3 regions of the Oceanisphaera avium genome follow, and region 2 is predicted to be linked to each of the others. Evidence: predicted binding sites of a transcription regulator. Region 2 holds the regulator's gene; each other region holds the start of a gene.

Region 1 (4,270 bases), 1.1 Mb from region 2:
GCAATAAAAAACGCACCATTCTACCATACAAATCGGCATAAGGAGCAGATGCTAAGCGCGAAAGTCGCTTAGGGTCTAGTAGCTAAAGCCTGCTTAGCTATAATGAGGGCTCTGACTTTTCACTAAACTGGCAATTAAGGCGCTGTCGATGAATGTAGATCAACAAGAAATTGAAAAATTTGACGCCATGGCTTCTCGCTGGTGGGACTTAGACGGCGATTTTAAGCCGCTACACCAACTCAATCCACTGCGTTTAAATTGGATTAGCGATAAAGCCGCCGGTCTGTTCGGTAAAAAAACCATCGACATTGGCTGCGGGGGCGGCATTTTAAGTGAAAGCATGGCCCGCCAAGGCGCAGAGGTCACCGGTGTAGACATGGGCAAAGAGCCACTCGCAGTGGCGCGCTTACATGCGCTAGAGGCAGGAGTCAGTGTTAATTATCGCCAAAGCACCGCCGAGCAAGTGGCACTGGAGCTGCCGGCTGAATTTGAGGTGGTGACCTGCATGGAAATGCTGGAGCATGTGCCCTCGCCGGCTTCCGTGGTGCAAGCCTGTAGTGATCTTGCCAAACCCGGTGCAACCCTAGTGTTTTCTACCATTAATCGTAATCCTAAATCGTGGTTAATGATGATTGCCGCCGCCGAGCATGTGTTTAAGATGGTGCCAAAAGGCACGCACGATCATAAGAAATTTATTACGCCCGCTGAGTTGTGCCGCTATATCGAAGCCGCTGGCTTAATTGTGAAAGATATTAAGGGAGTGGTGTATCGCCCCTTAATGGCTGATTTTAAATTAAGCACTGATGCGGATGTAAACTACATGGTCCACGCCGTTAAGCCTGACGCCGAACCAGGCGTATTAAACACGCTGCTATTAGAAAACACCCCCTCTGCACAGGATAAATAACATGATCCTTGGCGGCGTATTATTTGACTTAGACGGCACCTTACTCGATACCGCTGCCGACATGGGTGCGGCCGCCAATCATGTTATTCAAAGCTTAGGGCTAGCCACCCTCTCGAATGAGGTGTTGCAATGCACCACCTCAGACGGCTCTTATGCTTTATTACGCGCCGGTATTCCTCAGTCTTTGCTGGAGCACCATGGCATTGAGGCGTTGCGCCAACAAATGCTGGCTTTTTATCGCCTGCATCTTTGTCACCATACTCGCCCCTATGCTGGCATCAGTGAATTAATCCACTGGCTTAACCATCGCGAGTTAGCGTGGGGCATTGTCACCAATAAACCGGCGATGCTCACCCTCCCACTGCTCGCTGAACTGCCGCTTTTTGAGCGCTGTGGCATTACCGTTAGCGCCGATACCTTAGCGTTTAAAAAACCTCACCCTGCCCCTTTACTATTTGCGGCCGAGCAATTATCACTGGCTCCTGGGCAATGTGTGTATATTGGCGATCATAAACGAGATATTGAAGCAGGACGCGCCGCGGGCATGACGACCATCGCCGCGACGTGGGGGTATGTATCAGCAGGAGAAGACCCCAACGACTGGGGAGCAGACTATACCATGGCCTGCGTGAGTGACTTATTTCATTGGCTAAAAGAAGCTCTCCCCAGCAAGCGCTGAAAGAAGCCACAAACTCCCTATTCCTTTTTTTTGCAAGCCAAATATTTAAAAAAATCTTTCTTGGCGAACATAAAAACACCAAGCATTCGCTAACGCCAGCCTCCTCAAGGGGTAGACGTTAGCGCTCACCCACCCAAGGCAGGATAATCACAGATTATCCACAGGGGCGCGGCTTTATCTTGCCTTGAGAAAAAATCATTAACACTCTATATTGTGCCTACCACCAACCCCTACAACTAGATGTTGTGCTTTAAGGCTAAATCAAACACACTATATTGTGTATTTGATTCTGTTAGCTCGTCTGCGTTGCAGACCCGCTGTTTGCCACACAACTTGCTACCACGGAGAAGAACTCACTTATGAATAAAAGTCTGCTGGTCACTAAACGTTCGGGCGCTAAAGAACCAATTGATCTGGATAAGATCCACCGTGTACTCGACTGGGCAGCAGAGGGGCTGGATAATGTGTCCGTGTCTCAAGTTGAGCTGCGCTCACACATTCAGTTTTACGACGGTATTCGTACCGAAGATATTCATGAGACCATTATTAAAGCCGCGGCCGACTTGATCTCGGAAGACACCCCCGATTATCAATATCTGGCCGCCCGCTTAGCGGTATTTCATTTACGCAAAAAAGCCTACGGACGTTTTACGCCGCCGCATTTTTACGATCATGTCACTAAGCTCACCGAAGCAGGCAAATATGACCAACATATCTTAGCCGACTTTAGCCGTGAAGAATTTAATGTTCTTAATGATTATATTGTTCATGATCGCGACCTCACCTTCTCTTATGCCGCGGTTAAGCAGCTTGAAGGCAAATACTTGGTGCAAAACCGCATCAATGGCGATATTTACGAAAGCCCCCAGTTCTTATATATGCTGGTGGCTGCTTGCTTATTCTCTAAGTATCCCAAAGACACCCGCTTGGGCTATATCACGCGCTTTTATGATGCCACCTCGCAGTTTAAGGTGTCGCTACCCACGCCCATCATGGCCGGGGTACGCACCCCAACACGCCAGTTTAGCTCTTGCGTACTGATTGAGTGTGGTGACAGCTTAGACTCTATTAATGCCACCTCAAGTGCGATTGTGCGTTACGTCTCTCAGCGTGCCGGCATTGGCATTAACGCCGGTCGTATTCGAGCGTTAGGGAGTCCTATTCGGGGCGGAGAAGCTTTTCATACTGGTTGTATTCCCTTTTATAAGCACTTTCAAACGGCCGTAAAATGCTGCTCGCAAGGCGGCGTACGCGGCGGTGCGGCCACTTTGTTCTACCCAATGTGGCACTTAGAAGTAGAGTCTTTGTTGGTCTTGAAAAACAACCGCGGCGTGGAAGAAAACCGCGTGCGCCACATGGACTACGGCGTGCAAATTAACCGTCTTATGTATCAGCGCTTAATTAAAGGCGGCGATATTACCTTGTTCTCGCCATCAGACGCGCCTGGCTTATATGACGCATTTTTTGAAGACCAAGCTAAATTTGAAGCGCTCTATACCCAATATGAGCAAGACCCTGCCATTAGAAAGCGCAGCGTCAAGGCCGTGGACTTGTTCTCACTCATGATGCAAGAGCGGGCGGGCACCGGGCGCATCTACATTCAAAACGTGGATCACTGCAACACGCACAGCCCGTTTGACTCCACAGTGGCACCGATCCGCCAAAGTAACTTGTGCTTAGAAATTGCCTTGCCGACTAAGCCGTTGACCGATGTGAACGACGATGAGGGTGAAATCGCGCTTTGTACTTTGTCTGCTTTTAACCTGGGTGCCATTGAGGACTTGAATGAATTAGAAGGCTTAGCCGATTTGGCAGTACGCGCGCTAGATGCCTTATTGGATTATCAGGACTATCCATTACTCGCAGCCAAAAACGGTTCTATGAATCGCCGTACCCTCGGCATAGGCGTCATTAACTACGCCTACTACTTGGCTAAACATGGCGTTAAATACTCAGACGGCAGTGCGCTTGGCTTAACTCATCGCACCTTTGAAGCCATTCAATATTATTTATTAAAAGCCTCAGCAAAATTAGCCGAAGAGTTTGGTGCTTGTCCTTTATTTAATGAGACCACCTACGCCCAAGGCATCTTGCCCATTGATACTTATAAGAAAGACCTAGATGCGCTTTGCCAAGAGCCGCTGCATTTAGACTGGGAAAGTTTGCGCGAGCAAATTAAAACTTCAGGCTTGCGTAACAGTACTCTGACTGCACTTATGCCCTCAGAAACTTCCAGCCAGATCTCTAATGCGACAAATGGCATAGAGCCACCGCGCGGTTTAGTGTCGGTCAAAGCCTCTAAAGATGGCATTTTAAAGCAAGTGGTGCCTGAGTATGAACAGCTAAAAGATAAGTATGAGTTGCTGTGGCAAATGGGCGGTAATGACGGCTACTTGCACTTAGTGGGCGTGATGCAAAAATTTGTCGACCAAGCCATTTCTGCTAACACTAGCTACGATCCCGCTCGCTTTGAGGGTGGCCGTGTGCCAATGAAGCAGTTGCTAAAAGACTTGCTCACCGCTTACAAGTTCGGTTTAAAAACGCTGTATTACCACAATACTCGCGATGGTGCGGCCGATGCGCAAAACGATATGCAAGAAGATGATTGTGCCGGTGGCGCTTGTAAAATTTAATGAGTGAGGCAAGGGCTACCTTGCCTTCCTTTGCGGGGATCAACAACATGT
Region 2 (4,270 bases):
GCTAAGGGCCAAGTGCGCGCCGATAAGCGGTCAGTCATTAAAATATCGGTAAACACATCATGAATATGCACGCGCACCAAGGTCGCTTTATTAGGTTCAATGTCACCCTTTTTTAGGGCAAAGTGCACTTGGTTATCAATGGTGTCTCTAAAGGTGATTAACTCAAACTCGCCAAATTCGGTAGGCAAGGTGCAGCGAGCCACTTGCTCTATGGTGGTTTCATGCTGATTACGGTATTCAATTAAATCAGCAATGGTGCCCAATTTAATACCGTGTTGTTCGGCAAAGACTTCTAGATCTGGGCGACGGGCCATGGTGCCATCTTCATTTAAGATCTCCACAATCACCGCTGAAGGCTCAAGACCTGCCAAGCGTGCTAAATCACAGCCCGCTTCTGTATGGCCGGCACGGGTTAATACGCCGCCATTTTGTGCTTTAAGTGGAAAGATATGCCCAGGCTGGACTAAGTCGGAGGGCTTAGCGTCGGGTGCTACCGCCGCTTGCACAGTGCGCGCACGATCGGCGGCAGAAATTCCTGTGGTCACGCCAGACGCCGCCTCAATAGAGACGGTAAAAGCGGTCGAAAACTGTTCAGTATTACGACTCACCATTTGAGGAATGTTCAGCTGGCGGCATCGAGCTTCGGTGAGCGTTAAACAAATTAAACCGCGCCCATATTTAGCCATAAAATTAATGTCGTCGGGGCGGACATGGTGCGAGGCCATGATCAAGTCGCCTTCATTTTCTCGGTCTTCGTCATCCATTAAGATGACCATTTTGCCTTGGCGAATATCGTCAATAATATCTTGGGTGCTACTTAAGGCCATGGATTCCTCTCTTATCTTCATACAGGGAAGCGCACCTTAAAGGCGAGCGCTCACCGTTTGCGCGCATCATAAAGCCAACGGCTTAAGGTTACTGTTAGGTAGCCCTCAAAAGTGACCCGCTCCCTAGTGCCTGGTAAACCTTAGTTTTGAGTCTTTATTAACACTTATTTATTAAGGCTCAATGTGGTAGCGAATATGGGCACTCAGTTTTAAATCATTACCAATAAAACGCACATCTTGCCATTCTAAGTCAATTACTTGGCTCATGTCGGTTAAGGGCGCTAAATTAAATAAGCCGCGCGCACTATTGCCCATCAGCTTAGGTGCTTGATACAAGATAAGCTCATGGACTAATTGCTGCCCTAATAAGGCACCTGCTAGTTGCGCGCCCGCCTCTACCCACAAGTGATTGATTTGTCGACGCCCCAACTCTTGCATCAAGGCGCTTAAGTCTAATTTACCGTCGGGCGCTAAGGGCAATACGCACTCTTCTACTTGTTCATTAAAATCCCCACTTGCGTGGCTGCGCAACAATAAAATGGGGCCGGGCAAACTAAATAGCTTAAGTGAAGGCGTGAGGCGATTTCTTGTATCAATAATAACGCGCAGCGGTTGGCGAAGGGTCGGTGCTGTTGACGAACCAAAACCTTCGGGCTCGCCATAATCTGATGCCACACTGGCAGGCAGTTCACTCCAACGCACATTTAAGCTGGCATTATCCATTATTACGGTATCGGCACCCGATAAAATAGCGCAACTTAAGGCGCGGTGGCGTTGTACATCACGCCGCGCATGGGGGCCGGTTATCCATTTACTTTGGCCATTGGCCAATGCGGTGCGCCCATCTAAGCTAGCCGCTAATTTGAGGGTGACATAGGGCAAACCAGTGCGCATACGGTGCATAAACCCCGTATTAAGCGTCTGTGCTTCTTCAGCCATTAGCCCTGCTTGAGCCATAATGCCCGCCGCTTCTAGCATAGCCAGGCCTTTCCCTGCCACTTGAGGATTTGCATCTACACACGCCACGACCACGCGCGCTACTTTGGCATCAATCAGCGCTTTAGCACAAGGCGGCGTGCGCCCGGTATGAGCACAAGGCTCTAGCGTCACATAAGCGGTGGCGCCCTCTGCGCGGGCACCGGCTTGGCGCAGAGCAAATACTTCGGCATGAGGACCCCCGGCTTGGCGATGACAGCCCTCACCAAGCAGCATATCTTCTCCTAGTAACCGATCATGCTTAACAATGACACAGCCCACGGCGGGGTTTGGACTGGTGGTATAACACCCTCGGCGTGCAAGGGCGATGGCGCGGGCCATCCAACGGGCATCTTGGGCACTAAACACTTATTGCTCCAAACGGGCGATCTCTTCGCCAAATTCACGTAAATCTTCAAAGCAGCGATACACAGAAGCAAAGCGAATATAGGCTACTTTATCAAGTAGCTTTAACTCTTCCATTACTAGATTGCCAATCAGCTCAGACTTTACTTCTCGCTCTCCCGTGGCGCGCAGTTGCGACATAATACGGATCACTGACTGCTCAATGGCCTCTATGCTTACGGGGCGCTTTTCTAAGGCGCGCTGCATTCCTGCTTCTAATTTTTCTTCATTAAAGGGCTCGCGCATGCCATTGGTTTTAATAATACGCGGCATAACCAATTCGGCGGTTTCAAAGGTAGTAAAGCGCTCTTTACAGCTGTGGCATTCCCGTCGCCGACGCACTTGTAAGCCCTCGCCCACTAAGCGTGAGTCAATCACTTTAGTGTCGGTGGCATGACAAAAGGGACAATACATAACGCCTCCTAAGCTAGCTTAAATTCTCAGCATCACAATGCAGCTTAAATAATAAAAGCGCGTGGTCACCAATAAAAACGGGACCCTAAGGCCCCGTTTACTACATCACTCATCCTCAAGACTGAGCTTAAGCATAAACAGGGTGGCGACGACAGATCTCTTGAACTTGCTCTTTCACAGCAGCAATCGCAGCATCATCATTGATGTTATCTAACACATCACAAATCCAACCGGCTAATTGGCGCACATCGTCTTCATTAAAACCACGACGAGTAACGGCTGGCGTGCCAATACGGATCCCAGAAGTTACAAACGGTGAGCGAGGATCGTTAGGAACAGCATTTTTATTAACTGTGATAAAGGCTTTACCCAAGGCGGCATCAGCGTCTTTTCCTGTGATGTCTTTGTCAATTAAGTCGAGTAGGAACAAGTGGTTATGAGTACCACCTGACACCACTTTATAACCGCGCTTAATGAATTCATCGGCCATGGCTTGGGCATTTTTCAATACATTGCCTTGATACACCTTGAATTCTGGCTCCATGGCTTCTTTAAAAGCCACCGCTTTGCCGGCAATCACGTGCATTAAGGGGCCGCCTTGACCACCTGGGAATACTGCAGAGTTAAGCTTTTTTTCTAGCTCTTCATTATTTTCTGCAGATAACACCAAACCGCCACGAGGGCCGGCCAAGGTTTTATGGGTAGTAGTAGTAACCACATGCGCATGCTTAATTGGGCTTGGATAATGACCGGTGGCAATCATGCCCGCCACGTGGGCCATGTCCACCATAAACCAAGCATCAATTTTATCGGCAATTTCACGCATGCGCGCCCAATCAACGATGCCAGAAAATGCCGAGAAACCACCAATAATCATCTTTGGCTTATGCTCAAGCGCTAAGCGCTCCATTTCATCATAATCAATCTCACCCGCTTCGTTAATGCCGTAGGGGATGATGTTATACATTTTTCCTGAGAAGTTAGCAGGAGAGCCATGGGTTAAATGACCACCGTGGGCTAAGTTCATGCCCATCACAGTGTCGCCTGGCTTAACCAAGGCCATAAATACCGCCGAGTTGGCTTGTGAGCCAGAGTGAGGCTGGACGTTAGCGTATGTGGCGCCAAATAATTCTTTGGCACGATCAATCGCTAATTGCTCAACGATATCTACATATTCGCAGCCGCCATAAAAGCGACGACCGGGGTAACCTTCGGCGTATTTATTGGTCAGCTGAGAGCCCTGAGCTTCCATGACGCGAGGGCTGGTGTAGTTTTCTGAAGCGATTAACTCTATGTGCTCTTCTTGGCGCTGAGTTTCATCGCACACGGCTTGCCATAACTGGGGATCATAATCGGCAATATTCATGTCGCGGGTTAACATTGTCTCTCCTGACTCATGGGGGATATTAAAAATTTCGCATTAGTTTACCCTTAAGCAAAGAAATGGCCTAGCCCTGCAACTCGGCTTCGCGTACTTATTTATCTTTACGTAAAATAAGCTTGTTATGTTTTCGCGATATCCTTCATAGTTTGCGCCTTAGTAGGGTAGATCTGTGCGCTAAAGCCGATAGAATGACAGTTTTGGCCGAGTTATAGCCTAAGCCTTTATTTAATACTCAAAGGCGCGCTACCTCTGGGGAGAATATGCA
Region 3 (4,270 bases), 710 kb from region 2:
CAGCAATATTAAACAAGGCTAAGTAACCCGCACTAGAGAGCGCTTCTTCAAGGTTAAGATGCAGTGCCGAGCCGCCATCGAGATAGTCTATTAGCTCTCTCCCATGCAACATAAACTTATCAAGCGCATTGGTCTCTTCATCTTCAACGATATAAAAATAAGAGTTATAACAATCGCGAGACACTAAATAGCCATCATTGGCATCCCACTGGGCATTTTTAACGCCTAAGTTTTCAGCGGGTACAAATTCAGTATTAAACATGTAGCCAAACTCAGCTTTAGCTAGCTTGTTAGCATCATAAATCACCTTTAAATGCCGGCGCACAAAGTCTTTATAGGGGGCATTGTTACCCACACTAATGCCTTGGGACTCCGCCGCCTCGGCCATGCCATTAATACCAATGGTTAAAAATTGCTTATCTAAACTAATAAAGCCTGCCTCGTATACTGTGAGTAAGCCCGCCGCTAAGTAATCCTCCATAAGGTGGCGATAGGCCACTTGATATTGATGGATTTTACGAAGCTCCACCGCTAAGTCTCGGCCATCTTGTACTAAGCGATTCATGTTAATGGTAATCACATTAATAGAGCCAGTTGCCACGCCGCCGGCACCCAGCGTATAGGAAAAGGTGTTGTCGGCAATTTCACTGCGCAACCGACAGCAAGATGCAAGCGAGTCGGCGTTATCAGATAAGTAGACAAAAAACGAGCTGCCTTTGGCCATATGGTCGGCCATTTCTTTGGCAAACACTTGGTCTTTGCACTCGTTTTCGTGAGTTAGCATAGCGGCCGTGACCACTGGGAAAGTGAGAATGGTTTTACTGCGCTCGTCATTAAACCAATCAAGAAAGAAGTTTTGTAACTGGGCAACACTTGACCAGCTCGGCTTGGTGAAGTCAGGGAACACAAACTCGCCAAACATACTGTCAAAATAATAACGGTCGTACAGTGAGATATTCCAAAATACACTTTGGTAACCGCGCGCCGCTGCAGGCTGATTCAGTGCATACACGACATGCTGTAAGTGATTAGCAATGTGCTTAGGATGGGTATTGAGATAATCGTCGCCATAATCACGGCGCGCAAAATAATCAAAATAAGTTAAAAATTCAACGGTCGCGACCGCGCCGGCAAATTGAGCACTGACCGCAAACACAAAGTTCACGAAGGTGCCGCAAAATGATTCTAAGTGTTTAGGACCTTGAGACTCGCCGCCAAGCTTAGTCAGACCATCTCGTAAAAAAGGATACATAGTCACTGACACACAATAAGGCTTTAAGCTGGTCTCATCGTGGACATAAATTTCATGGTCTTCAATTTGGCGTACATACTCGGCAGCCAAGTCCTCCCCAAACAGCGCACTTATTTTGTTACTCACTTGGGCGCGATTAACTTGTACAAAAAAGTCTTTCATTAATTCTGTTTCTAATGTGGCCACGTTTTTTTGAGTCACATTAGCGTTAGCATCCATCTTAGAGCCATCGGCAGCATTCTCAGCCTGCAAATAGTCTTGAATAAATTGCAACTTATTATCAATTTGCCCTTCGGTAAGTCGTAACATAATTTCTCTCTCGTTAATGACAGCGGCGAAACGGTTATGGCGCTCGCCAAAAGTGCTGGTTTAAACATGCTCCACTGGCGAGGTGGACAAAGCGCTGGTTGGTATTAGGGCTATCAAGCCCGCCTAAGGCGGCGATCCAAGGACCCGTCTTAAGATAATCCAGCTCTGCTTGCAGCTCGCCAGAAACCGTGTCTAAGCCAGTGTAGAGGCAAGTTTTTAACCCTTTCTCCTTAGCCAAGCGCAATAAGGGTAAGAGTGCATGAGGTTGCCATTCGCCTCCTAAAAACAGCACGCAGCTAATCAAGTCTTGATACAGCATCAGTCGCGCTAATAAATAGTCTTGAGTTAGGGCTTGCCCACTGCCTTTAGGCCAAGTATCTACGCTATGGCATCCCTTACATCCCACCGGACAACCGGAGATGGTGTAAGCGAGAGAGGTTTCTCCCGGGACTTCTTGCCACACTATCTGCTCATGGCTGTAATGCAAAACCATCTCAAAACCCCATATATTGTGTTTAATAATTTATTAAGCACTAAATGTGGTGATCACCATAGACCTACTGTTTTTTGCAGGATTGATCTAAATCAAGCAAATGCTGCTTGTAAGACTCAATTTTCAGCTTAAAAATGCGCGTTTTTTGTAGATTAAACACTCACTAACCTGCAACGCTATAAGCCACACAGGGAGCGAGATTTCAGCCCTGCTCGGTGTGAGAGATAAAAATTTAGGGTGTTTTTTAAGATTTTTGCTTAAGGATCGTGCTTAACATGAGGAAATGTTGGCAAATAACACGCTAGAAAATAACGCAATATCATTACGATGCAGGCGCGATGCGCTACGCTGAAAGCAGCAAGCTATAGAGCGGGTTATAACTAAGTTGAAAAAACGTTAACAATTACATCTTGCAGGGCGTTATTAAAGTACGCAAACTAAAAACTTCGCGCATAACTATAGGGATTGGTATGTATCGCACGCATTTTATTACACTATCTATTATTATTTTAAGTTTGTTAGCTGTTGCCACTATTTACTGGCCACCGAGTTTGTATTTATTAATCCTGGGTGTGGCATTAACGATTGTTGGAGTCAGAGATCTTAGCTCTTCAACTAACGTATTAAATAATTACCCAGTGATCGGCCACTTACGCTACTTACTGGAATTTATCCGCCCCGAATTACGCCAATATTTTTTTGAGTCAGAATTTAGTGGCCGCCCTTTTAATCGCATGCAACGCACTTTAATCGAGCACAGAGCCGCTAATAAATCCGATGCTTCCCCTTTTGGCACCCTGTATGATTTTGATGCGCCGGGTTTTAATTACGCCGAACACAGCTTAGCCCCTAAAGAAGTGCCCAGTGAGGTGCTGCGCATTAAGGTTGGCGGCCCGCAGTGCAGCCAGCCTTATTTAGCCTCGCGATTAAATATTTCGGCCATGAGCTTTGGTGCGCTGTCGGCGCCGGCGGTTTCAGCTCTTAATTTAGGGGCCGCGCGCGGTGGATTTGCGCATAACACCGGTGAGGGCAGCATTAGCCCTTATCATTTAGAGCACAATGGTGATTTGATCTGGCAGATTGGGACGGCTTACTTTGGTTGTCGTACCCCTGAGGGGCGTTTTTCCCCTGATTTATTCGCAGAAAAAGCGCAACTTAAGCAAGTAAAAATGATTGAACTTAAGCTTAGCCAAGGCGCTAAGCCGGCTCATGGCGGCTTGTTATTAGCCAGTAAAATAACGCCAGAAATCGCCGATACCCGCCTTATTCAATTGGGTAAAGACTGTGTGTCACCACCGAGTCATAGTGAATTTAGCACGCCCATTGGTTTATTGAAGTTTGTAGAGCAATTACGCGCACTATCGGGCGGTAAGCCAGTAGGCTTTAAGATGTGTTTAGGAAAACGCTCTGAGTTTTTAAGTATTTGTAAAGCAATGTTAGAAACAGGTATTTTGCCTGACTTTATTACCATTGATGGCGCTGAAGGTGGCACAGGTGCGGCACCCCAAGAGTTTTCGGACAGTTTAGGAAATTATATTAATGAGGCGCTGCCCTTTGTAAATCAATGTCTAATTGGGGTAGGCCTAAGAGAGCATATTCGCTTAATAGCCAGCGGTAAGGTGGCGCTGGGCTTTGATTTAGTTTTAAAGTCAGCATTAGGTGCGGATATGTTTAATGCGGCGCGCCCCTTTATGTTTTCATTAGGCTGTATACAAGCGCGGCGTTGTCATACTAATGAATGCCCAACCGGTGTCACCACCCAAGATCCTAGTCGTAATAAAGCGATTAAGGTAGATGAAAAAGGCATAGCGGTCAGCCATTACCATACTAATACCTTAAATGCATTTAGGGAGTTAGTGGGCGCAATGGGATTAGATCATCCCGATAAGTTAACTCCTGCAATGATTTATCACCGCCAAGAATATGCCAGAGCGCAGCCATTTATATTGTCTGTCGATACTTTATTGCCTAAGCAGCTCCTCGGTGAGGATATTCCCGCCTCTTATGCCGAGCTGTGGCAGGCAGCAAGTGCTGAGCAATTTTAATCGTTAACCCTTACCTAAAAAGCCAGCCATCGTCTGGCTTTTTATTGGCTTAATAATTGCTCCACATACTTCACTACTTCCACCGTAGCTAGGCCATAGATATGCTCGGCAAAATGGCTTTTGCCGTGGCTGGGCTCGAGATTAATTTCTAAGGTATGGGCATGGTGCATG

The links. Region 2 encodes NrdR, which represses ribonucleotide reductase genes. Its sites were predicted from a motif close to CACNNTATANNGTG; they were not measured.
Region 1: nrdA (class 1a ribonucleoside-diphosphate reductase subunit alpha) is a predicted target of NrdR. The motif match lies at 1,789-1,802, and genes of this name have one in related genera.
Region 3: nrdG (anaerobic ribonucleoside-triphosphate reductase activating protein) is a predicted target of NrdR. The motif match lies at 2,062-2,075, and genes of this name have one in related genera.

The regions. Positions count from the first base shown of each region.
Region 1 covers NZ_CP021376.1:396,685-400,954, reverse strand. The annotation lists gene ubiG (bifunctional 2-polyprenyl-6-hydroxyphenol methylase/3-demethylubiquinol 3-O-methyltransferase UbiG) at 149-907, shown strand; gene CBP12_RS01860 (HAD family hydrolase) at 909-1,586, shown strand; gene nrdA (class 1a ribonucleoside-diphosphate reductase subunit alpha) at 1,946-4,219, shown strand; gene nrdB (class Ia ribonucleoside-diphosphate reductase subunit beta) at 4,267-4,270, shown strand, end outside.
Region 2 covers NZ_CP021376.1:1,452,993-1,457,262, forward strand. The annotation lists gene ribBA (bifunctional 3,4-dihydroxy-2-butanone-4-phosphate synthase/GTP cyclohydrolase II) at 1-827, opposite strand, end outside; gene ribD (bifunctional diaminohydroxyphosphoribosylaminopyrimidine deaminase/5-amino-6-(5-phosphoribosylamino)uracil reductase RibD) at 999-2,171, opposite strand; gene nrdR (transcriptional regulator NrdR) at 2,172-2,621, opposite strand; gene glyA (serine hydroxymethyltransferase) at 2,749-4,002, opposite strand; gene CBP12_RS06710 (chaperone protein TorD) at 4,266-4,270, shown strand, end outside.
Region 3 covers NZ_CP021376.1:740,328-744,597, reverse strand. The annotation lists gene nrdD (anaerobic ribonucleoside-triphosphate reductase) at 1-1,561, opposite strand, end outside; gene nrdG (anaerobic ribonucleoside-triphosphate reductase activating protein) at 1,596-2,054, opposite strand; gene CBP12_RS03345 (FMN-binding glutamate synthase family protein) at 2,525-4,099, shown strand; gene cobB (Sir2 family NAD+-dependent deacetylase) at 4,141-4,270, opposite strand, start outside.